DNA from 3 places in the Thiomonas sp. OC7 genome. Region 1 is predicted to be linked to each of the others. Evidence: predicted binding sites of a transcription regulator. Region 1 holds the regulator's gene; each other region holds the start of a gene.
The links. The regulator sigma-54, encoded in region 1, starts transcription at its own class of promoters, with help from an activator protein. The targets are predictions, from matches to a motif close to TGGCANGNAANCTGCTTT.
Positions count from the first base shown of each region.

Region 2: BIO17B3_RS08610 (CmpA/NrtA family ABC transporter substrate-binding protein) is a predicted target of sigma-54. The motif match lies at 2,073-2,090, and genes of this name have one in related genera.
Region 3: urtA (urea ABC transporter substrate-binding protein) is a predicted target of sigma-54. The motif match lies at 1,200-1,217, and genes of this name have one in related genera.

Region 1 covers NZ_LR131953.1:1,428,309-1,431,512, reverse strand. The annotation lists gene lptA (lipopolysaccharide transport periplasmic protein LptA) at 1-313, shown strand, start outside; gene lptB (LPS export ABC transporter ATP-binding protein) at 391-1,164, shown strand; gene BIO17B3_RS06865 (RNA polymerase factor sigma-54) at 1,171-2,685, shown strand; gene BIO17B3_RS06860 (hypothetical protein) at 2,806-3,204, shown strand, end outside.
Region 2 covers NZ_LR131953.1:1,776,398-1,779,601, forward strand. The annotation lists gene ntrB (nitrate ABC transporter permease) at 1-615, opposite strand, end outside; gene BIO17B3_RS08610 (CmpA/NrtA family ABC transporter substrate-binding protein) at 647-1,927, opposite strand; gene BIO17B3_RS08615 (ANTAR domain-containing response regulator) at 2,223-2,858, opposite strand; gene BIO17B3_RS08620 (sirohydrochlorin chelatase) at 2,935-3,204, opposite strand, start outside.
Region 3 covers NZ_LR131953.1:1,755,372-1,758,575, forward strand. The annotation lists gene ureC (urease subunit alpha) at 1-288, opposite strand, end outside; gene BIO17B3_RS08505 (urease subunit beta) at 288-593, opposite strand; gene ureA (urease subunit gamma) at 617-919, opposite strand; gene urtA (urea ABC transporter substrate-binding protein) at 1,264-2,505, shown strand; gene urtB (urea ABC transporter permease subunit UrtB) at 2,647-3,204, shown strand, end outside.

The sequences.
Region 1 (3,204 bases):
AACCATGGACGGCGCCGCGCAGCGCATCGAATACGACGGCAAGACCGATGTAGTGACGCTGCGTGGCCAGGCCATGCTCAGCCGACTGATCGACGGCAAGCTGGCCGACCGCAGCCAGGGCAATGTGATTGCCTACAACCAGATCACCGATGTGTTCACCGTCGAAGGCGGTGCGCAGGGCGCCACGGCCACCAATCCTGGAGGGCGGGTGCGGGTGATGTTGACGCCGCAGCCCGCCGCCCCGTCCGCGCCGACGGCGCCCAAATCGCCTCCCGCGCTCAAAGTCGCCCCGAAGCTGGGGACGCAACCTTGAGCGTCCAGCCGCATTCCGCTGGGCAGACCGTGGTGCGGGGTGGCCTGGAGCCCGTCGCCCCGGCGGAAGCCGCGCGCGTGCCTTCAACTCCGTCGTCCCGCGCGGCCACCGGCCCCGAGCTCGACGTTCAGCATTTGCAGAAACGCTATGCCGGTCGGCAGGTGGTGCGCGACGTCAGCTTCAGCGTGCGCTGCGGCGAGGTGGTCGGCCTGCTGGGGCCGAACGGCGCGGGCAAGACCACGTCGTTCTACATGATCGTCGGCCTGGTGCGACCCGATGCGGGGAGCATCCACATCGACGGCCAGGACGTGAGCGATTCTCCGATGCATCGCCGTGCGCGCATGGGGCTGTCGTATCTGCCGCAGGAAGCGTCGATCTTCCGCCGCATGACGGTGGCCGAGAACGTGAGGGCGGTGCTGGAGTTGCAGCGCGACGCGCAAGGGCGCCGCCTGGGCAAGGCCGAAATCCGCGAACGCGAAGATCATCTGCTGCGCGAACTGCACGTCGAACATCTGCGCGACAGCCCCGCCCCCGCGCTTTCGGGCGGCGAGCGGCGGCGGGTGGAAATCGCCCGCGCGCTGGCCACGCAACCGCGCTTCATCCTGCTCGACGAGCCGTTTGCCGGCATCGATCCGATTGCGGTCATCGAGATTCAGCGCATCGTGCAGTTCCTGAAAGAGCAGGGCATCGGCGTGCTGATCACCGACCACAATGTGCGTGAAACGCTAGGCATCTGCGACCGGGCCTGCATCATCAGCGAAGGGCAGGTGCTGGCGCAGGGCGATCCGCAATCCATCATCGACAACCCCGCGGTACGCAAGGTGTACCTCGGCGAAAACTTCCGCATGTAAGCCGCGATGAAGCCGTCGCTGAACCTGCGCCTGTCCCAGCATCTCGCACTCACGCCGCAGTTGCAGCAGTCCATCCGGCTGCTGCAACTCTCCACCCTCGAACTCACGCAGGAAATCGAGGGCCTGCTCGAATCTAATCCCTTCCTCGAACCTGAAGATGAGCAGGAGGCGCCCGCTGCCGCGCCGACATCCGAGTCGCCACCGCCTTTGGCGCTCGACCCGTCTCAGACATCGGTCGAAGGGCATGACGCAGCCGCCGAGCCCGCCGCTGAGTTGCAACTCGACACGCAGGACTGGACGGCCAGCAGCGGCGAAACCGATCACGGTGCGGATACCGATGCCGATGCCGACTCCTGGGTCAGCTCAGGCCAGTCCGCCAGCGGGGGTGACGACGACGAATTCAGCGCGCTCGACATCGCCTCCGAACACATCGATCTGCGCGACCACCTGCGCGGTCAGTTTGCCGGGCTTGCGCTGAGCCCCACCGACCGCGCGGCTGCAGAAGCCATCATCGACTCGCTCGACGACGACGGCTACCTGCCTGACACCCCGCTGGAACTGGCGCAGGCCCTCGCCCCCGCGGCAGACGCCGAGCAGCTCGAAGACCTGGCCGATGCGCTGACCACGGCCATGCGCCTGATTCAGAGCTTCGACCCGGCCGGTGTTGCCGCCCACGATTTGCCCGACTGTCTTTGCCTGCAGCTTCAGCGTCAGGCGTCTTGTCCCGTGCGCGAACTTGCCCTGCAGATTTGCCGCGGCGGTCATCTCGATCTGCTGGCCAAGCGCGACTGGCGCAAGCTCGAACGCCAGCTCGAAGCCGATGAAGCCGCGCTGCGCATGGCGCAGCAACGCATCGCCCAACTCGACCCCCATCCAGGCAGCGCCTTCCGCCGCGATGCCGCGCAGGCCGTGACCCCCGATGTCATCGCCCGCAAGACCCCGCAAGGCTGGATGGCGCAGCTCAACCCCGAGGTCATGCCCCGGCTACGCGTGAACCAGATCTATGCCGACGCCATGCGCCGCGCACGCGACAGCGGCGGCGCCATGCAGGGACAGCTTCAGGAGGCGCGCTGGTTCGTGAAAAACGTGCAGCAGCGTTTCGAGACCATTCAGCGCGTGTCGCAGACCATCGTCGAGCGCCAGCAGCGTTTTTTCGACTTCGGCCCCGTGGCCATGCGGCCCATGGTGCTGCGCGAAATTGCCGACGAGCTCGGCCTGCACGAATCGACCATCTCGCGCGTGACCACGCAGAAATTCATGCTCACGCCCTTCGGCACTGTCGAGCTGAAGTATTTTTTCGGCTCTGGCCTGAGCACCGAGGCCGGGGGTAACACCTCATCCACCGCGGTACGCGAACTCATCCGCCGCCTGGTGGCTGAAGAAGACAGCGCCAAACCCCTGTCGGACAGCGAACTCGCCGAACGCCTCACGCAGCAAGGCGTGCAGGTGGCGCGGCGCACCGTGGCCAAATACCGCGAAGCGCTGCGCATCGCCCCGGCGAATCTGCGCAAGAGCGGCTAAGGGCCCGCAGCCGCAAGCGGAGCCAGTCGCTCACCTTGCGCTAAGTCGTCCTCTCCAGAATGCCGGGGTCGCGCCGCACGCGACGCCACAACAACGCAAACGGTATTCAGGGAGTTCATCATGCAAAACGCAGTAAAAGCCGCGCAGCCCGGTTGGGCGCTGGCGGTCAAGGTTCCGGTCGTCATCACGCTTTACTTCTGGCTGATCAAAATCATGGCCACCACGGTGGGCGAAACCGCCGCAGACTATCTGGCGGTGGATCTGCATCTGGGCCTGGTCGCCACCAGCGCGGTGATGACCCTCTTGTTCATCGGTGTGCTGGCGGCGCAGATGCGCGCCAGCCGTTACGTTCCCTGGCTTTACTGGTTGACGGTGACGCTCATCAGCGTGGTGGGCACCTTGCTGACCGACAATCTGACCGATCAGTTGGGCGTGCCGCTGCCGGTGAGCACCGCCTTGTTTGCGGTGGCCTTGCTGGCGACGTTTGCGATCTGGTGGGGCAGCGAGCGTGACCTGTCC
Region 2 (3,204 bases), 350 kb from region 1:
GTTCAAATAATCCGCCGGAATGCGCTGCACGCCGATGGCGGTGTTGATCATCATCGGCCAGATGGAGCAGATGAAAATGGTGTAGATGGCCGCCGCCGGCGCATTGCTGAACACATACAGCCCGATGGGCAGCCAGGCCAGCGGCGACACCGGACGCAGCAGGCTGATGAGAGGCGAGAGCATGCGGTTCAAGAACTGCACGCGGCCAATGGCGAAACCCAGCGGAATGCCTACCAGCGCCGCCAGACCAAAGCCGTAGGCCACTCGCTGCAGCGAGGCCAGCAGGTTCCAGCCGATGCCCACATCGTTCGGTCCGTTGTCATAAAAGGGATGCGCAAACACCTTCTGCGCCGACTGCCAGGTGACCAGCGGCGAGGGGAATTGCGCGCTGTGCTCGGCCGCCAGTTCCCACACCAGCAGCAGGAGTGCGAAGCCCATCAGCGGGGCGATGAGGCGCAGCGCGATTTGGCGGTTCTTCGCGCGTTGCCGCTCTGCCGGGCTCACGGTGCGTATGGCAGTTTGCTTTGTAGCGGCCGGGGGAGTTTCGGGTGAGGCGTCCTCCGTCGCAGAGGCTTGAAACGATCCGCCCGGGGCGGAAAAGACGGCAGTGTTCATGCTGGACTCCTGGTTCATTGCGTCGGCAAGGTCAAACGGCGAGATCGTTGACTTTGAAGCCGTGGGCATAGGCCTTGGGGTCCTTGCCGTCCCAGGTCACGCCGTCGATCAGCTTGGAGGTGCGCAGCGTGGTGGCGGGCACCGGCACCTTCAGTTCGGTGGCGACTTCCTTGTACAGATCGACGCGGTTCACCGCCTTGGCCACGGCGAGATAGTCGGGGTCGGTCTTGATCAGTCCCCAGCGGCGGAACTGGGTGAGGAACCACATGCCGTCGGACAACCACGGGAAGTTGACCTGCCCGTCTTCATAGAACGTCATCGGGTGCGCGTCGTGCCAGCTTTTGCCCAGGCCGTTGGTGTAGTTGCCAAGGATGCGCGGCAGGATGGTTGCCACCTGGGTGTTGACATAGCCCGGCGCGGCGATGGTCTCGGCCATCTTGGTGCGGTTGGCATCCGAGGCGTCGATCCAGCGGCAGGTTTCGAGCACGGCGGCCATCACCGCCTTGGTGGTGTTGGGGTACTTTTCGACGAACTCGGCGGTGGTGCCCAGCACCTTCTCTGGATGGTCCACCCAGATTTCCTGCGAAGTCACCGCAGTGAAGCCGATCTTCTGGTTGATAGCCACCGCGTTCCACGGCTCGCCTACGCAGAAGCCGTCCATGCTGCCCACCCGCATATTCGCCACCATCTGCGGCGGCGGCACGGTAATCACCTTGTCGTCCTTCAGCGGGTTGATGCCGTAGGTCGCCAGCCAGTAATAAAGCCACATCGCATGCGTGCTGGTGGGGAAGGTCTGGGCGAAGGTGTAGGTGCGCTTTTTCTGCGCAATGGCCTTGGCCAGCGCCGGGCCGGTGGTGATGCCTTCCTTGGCCAGCGCGTCAGCCAGGGTGATGGCCTGGCCGTTGCGGTTCAGGCCCATGAGTATGGCCATGTCCTTCTTCGGCCCGCCGACGCCGAGCTGCACGCCATACGGCAGGCCGTAGAGCACATGCGCCATCTGGATGCCGCCGGTCACCAGGTTGTCGCGCACTGCGGCCCACGAGGCCTGCTTGCTTGGAATGATCTTGACGCCGTACTTCTTGTCGAAACCCAGCACCGCGGCCATGACGATGGGCGCGCAATCAGTGAGGGGAATGAATCCGATCTTGACTTCTTCCATTTCAGGTTTTCCCAGAGTGGCGGCGCGCGCCGTGGGCTGCAGGCTGGGAAGAAGACCGGCAACAGCCACGGCGGCGCCTGACTTGATGAGGGTGCGGCGCAAGGGTTGTGCCGGGTCGTTGCTCGGAGGGGGGGCGTCTTGCTGTTTGCGCATGGCAGTTCCTGAAATAGCGGGCGAAAAAAAGCCTTCGGGCGCTTCACACAAGGCGAAGCACACGAAGGCATCATTGCCGAGCTGAGCGGGGGAGACTCCCGTTCAGTGGGTTCAACATAGACCGCCGTTGGCCTACAGCGCTATTTAAGCAATCAGCGTGCCAACCCTCCACTCGGGAGAGATCAGAGGGAAGCTCCCCGCTGTATCAAATTAGGCTGGTCTTCGATGACGCAAAACTGTGCGTAACGGTTCCAGTCTGGTGCGTGTGAGCACACAAAGCGCGCAGCCGCAAGGCTCAGATCAATCCGACGGTATCGAGAATGCGCTGGGCAACCTCGGAGAGCTTCAAGCCTTTTTCCATCGCCAGCTTGCGCATGCGGCTGAAGGCTTCTTCCTCGGTGCAGCCCTGGCGCTGCATCACAATGCCCTTGGCCCGCTCGATCAGCTTGCGCTCGGTGAGATGGGTGCGCGCCTGGCTCAGTTCCGCGCGCAAACCCTGTTCGCGCTCGAACCGCGCCAGCGCCACCTCAATCACCGGCCTCACCCGGTTGGGCTTGAGGCCGTCCACGATATAGGCCGTCACCCCCGCCGTGATGGCTAGTTGCGCAGTCTCGGTGTCGTCGTCATCGGTGAACAGCACGATGGGTCGGGGCGTGTCGCGCGAGGCCAGCACGACGTGCTCCAGCAGATCGCGCACGCCAGACTCTGCATCCACAATCACCAGATCGGGCTTGAGCGCGGCAATGCGGTCGTCCAGGTCGGGTTTGGCCGGCAGAACGGCCACTACCTGGTAGCCCGCATCCAACAAGGCCTTTTCCAGCATCGCGCAACGCCCTGCCTGGCGCTCATGATTCGCCTGATCGTTCTCCGTCGCCAATGCGGGATCGGGGGAGATGACAGCAACCGTCAGAGTGCTTAGTGGGTTGGGCATATCTCGATTCGAGCAAATTCCATGCCCCAAAGAGTTAGTTCGTTTTCCTGCGATTGATGACAAATCTTGAGGCCATTCAAGAATCAAGGGATGTCATGCTTTGCGTGGCATACGCAGCAAGTGCCGCAATCACTCCAGCATCTTCGCCCGCTGGCTGTGCGAGCACGATTCGCAGCTTCGGATATCGCGCCCGCGCGGCTTGCACCACTTCTGGAATGTCGCGCCGGAGGTGGCCGCCTGCACCAAGGAAGAGGGGCGCGATGTGCACATACTCCGTGCCGTTTTGGCCCGCTTCCTCCAAGGCTTGTTGCAGGGAGGGTTGCATCGACTCCAGAAAAGCAAGGCG
Region 3 (3,204 bases), 330 kb from region 1:
CTGGCCATGAATGCCGACGTCCGCCTTGACGATGCCCCAGTGGTCGAGGATGAGCGCATTGGTGATGACCAGATCCATCGCCCCTTCGGCGCGGGTGCGCTGGCTCTGGCCCATGCCGTCGCGGATGGTTTTGCCGCCGCCGAACTTCACTTCTTCGCCATAGCCTCCGGCGCGCAGGGTGTAGTCGTCTTCCACTTCGATGAGCAGGTCGGTGTCGGCCAGGCGCACGCGGTCGCCGGTGGTGGGGCCAAACATCTCGGCATAGGCGCGGCGTGAGATCGTGGCCATCACAGCGCTCCCATCACGTCTTGCCGGAAACCGATGACCACGCGCTCGCCCGCGAAGGCCACCAGCTCCACCGTGCGTTGCTGCCCCGGCTCGAAGCGCACCGCGGTACCGCTGGCGATGTGCAGCCGCATGCCGCGCGCGGCTGCGCGGTCAAAGCGCAGCGCCGGATTGGTTTCCGCAAAGTGATAGTGCGAGCCGACCTGAATGGGCCGGTCGCCCGCGTTTTCCACCACCACGCTCAAGGTGGCGCGGCCGGGGTTGAGAGCGAGGTCGCCCTCGGCACAAAGGATTTCTCCAGGAATCATTGAAACGCTCCAGATTGGGGGATTCACGCAATGGGCTGGTGCACGGTCACGAGCTTGGTGCCGTCGGGGAAGGTGGCTTCCACCTGAATGTCGGGGATGAGTTCGGCCACGCCGTCCATCACCTCGTCGCGGCTGAGCAGGGTGCGGCCAAAGCTCATCAGCTCGGCCACGGTGCGGCCGTCGCGCGCGCCTTCCATCACCGCGGCGGTGATGTAGGCAATGGCCTCGGGCACGTTGAGCTTGAGTCCGCGCGCCTTGCGGCGCTCGGCCAGCAGCGCGGCGGTGAAGATCAGCAGCTTGTCTTTTTCGCGGGGGGTGAGGTCCATGGGGCGGCGGATGGAATGGGAATCGTGAGGTGAGCTTAACGCGAGGCCACATCGAAAGCGCAGGCCGGTGCTGCAGCAAAAAGCAGACCTGCCGCCCCTGCTGGAACGGTGTGGGTCTCCGTTTGCCCCGGTTTGGTGCGAACGCACCAAAGACGATCGAGCTGATGCGCGCGGTGGTGCCTCAAAACAGATTGTGGGGCGCGTTCAGGCCCGCGCGGCGCAAGTTCGGGCCAAGTGTCATCGAACTGTCACCCCGTGCTGAGGGGGGCAGACAAAACCGTGGCACGCGACTTGCACAACACAGCGTGTCGCACCCCACCACAACCTCTGGAGGAATTTCCAACATGGATCGTCGTACCGCACTCAAGACCGTTGGCGGCGCAGTTGCCGCAGCGGCGGCCAGCACGCTGTCTTTCCCCGCCATTGCTGCGAGCAAGGCGCCGATCAAGGTCGGCATCCTGCATTCGCTCTCGGGCACCATGGCCATTTCCGAAACCGCGTTGAAGGACGTGGACCTGATGACCATTGCCGAGATCAATGCCGCAGGCGGCGTGGACGGCCACATGATCGAGCCCGTGGTGGTCGACCCCGCTTCGAACTGGCCGCTGTTCGCCGAGAAGGCGCGCCAGCTCATCAGCCAGGACAAGGTGGCGGCCATCTTCGGCTGCTGGACCTCGGTGTCGCGCAAGTCGGTGCTGCCGGTGCTCGACGAGCTCAACGGCCTGCTGTTCTACCCGGTGCAGTTTGAAGGCCAGGAGCAAAACAAGCATGTGGTCTACACGGGTGCTGCGCCCAACCAGCAAGCCATTCCAGCCACTGAATACCTCATGAGCAAGGACGGCGGCGGCGCCAAGCGCTTCTTCCTACTGGGCACCGACTATGTGTACCCCCGCACGACCAACGCCATCCTGCGCGGCTTCCTGCATTCCAAGGGCGTGAAGGATGTGGACATCGCCGAGGTCTATACGCCGTTTGGCTTCAGCAACTATCAGAACATCGTGGCCGACATCAAGAAGTTCGCCTCGGCCGGTCCGACCTGCGTGATCTCCACCGTGAATGGCGACTCCAACGTGCCGTTCTACAAGGAGCTGGGCAACCAGGGCATCAAGGCCACCGACATTCCGGTGGTCGGCTTCTCCATCGCTGAGCAGGAAATTGCGGGCATGGACATCAAGCCCCTGGTCGGCCAGCTCACCGCGTGGAACTACTTCGAGAGTCTGAAAAATCCGCGCAATGCCAAGTTCGTCAAGTCGTGGCAAGACTGGGTGAAAAAGGAAAAGCTGAAAGACTATCCGGTCACCGACGACCCGATGGAAGCCTCCTACATCGGCATCCATCTGTGGAAGCAGGCCGTCGAGAAGGCCAAGTCCACCAAGACCGATGAAGTGCGCAAGGCGCTGATCGGTCAGAAGTTCGCCGCCCCTGATGGCTATACCGTAGAAGTGCTGGAGAACCAGTATCTGAGCAAGCCGGTGTTCATCGGCCAGATTAACGACAAGGCGCAGTTCGACGTGGTGTGGAAGTCCAAGGGTCTGGTTCCGGGCGAGTCCTGGAGTCCCTACATCCCCAAACCGAAAAACGCCTGATCGTTCGGCAACGCAAACACTCCCCCTCCCAACCTCCCCCACGCCGTGGGGAAGGGGCGATCACTCCCTCTCCGCTCGCGGGGAGGGTTGGGGTGGGGAGTCTTTTGAACGCATCGATCCTTCTCTGTCAACTTCACGACCATGACCTCTACGCGCTCTTTGTGGGACCGACCCGGCGCATGGCTGCGCATGGCGCTCGGCCTGGTGTTGTTCGGTTTACTGCTCGGCCTGACGCCACCAGCCCATGCCCTGACCCCGCAGGAAGCGCTGGCCATTTCCAGCGGCGACACCGACGCCCGCATCGCCGCCCTGCACAAGGCCGTGGCCAAGCCCGATCCGCAACTCGCCGACTTCCTGCGCAAACTGCTCAACGGCGACGTGCAGATCGATGGCGACATGGTGCAGGTGCAAAAAGGCAATGAATGGATCGACCTGGCCACCGGCAAAGCCGTCACCCCCAGCGACAACGCGCAGGGCGTGGTCAACAACAACTATGTGCGCAAGGAGCTGCAGTCGGCCCGCGCCGCGCTCGATCTGTTTTCGCCGCAGCGCGCACAGCGGCTCAAGGCCGTGCAGCAACTGCAGGACGATCCCACCTCGGTCGATCGCGGCCTGGTGGACCAGGCGCTGAAAACCGAGAAAGACCCGGAGATCGTGCAGCGGCTGCAACTGCTGCACGCCGCCATTCTGCTCACCAGC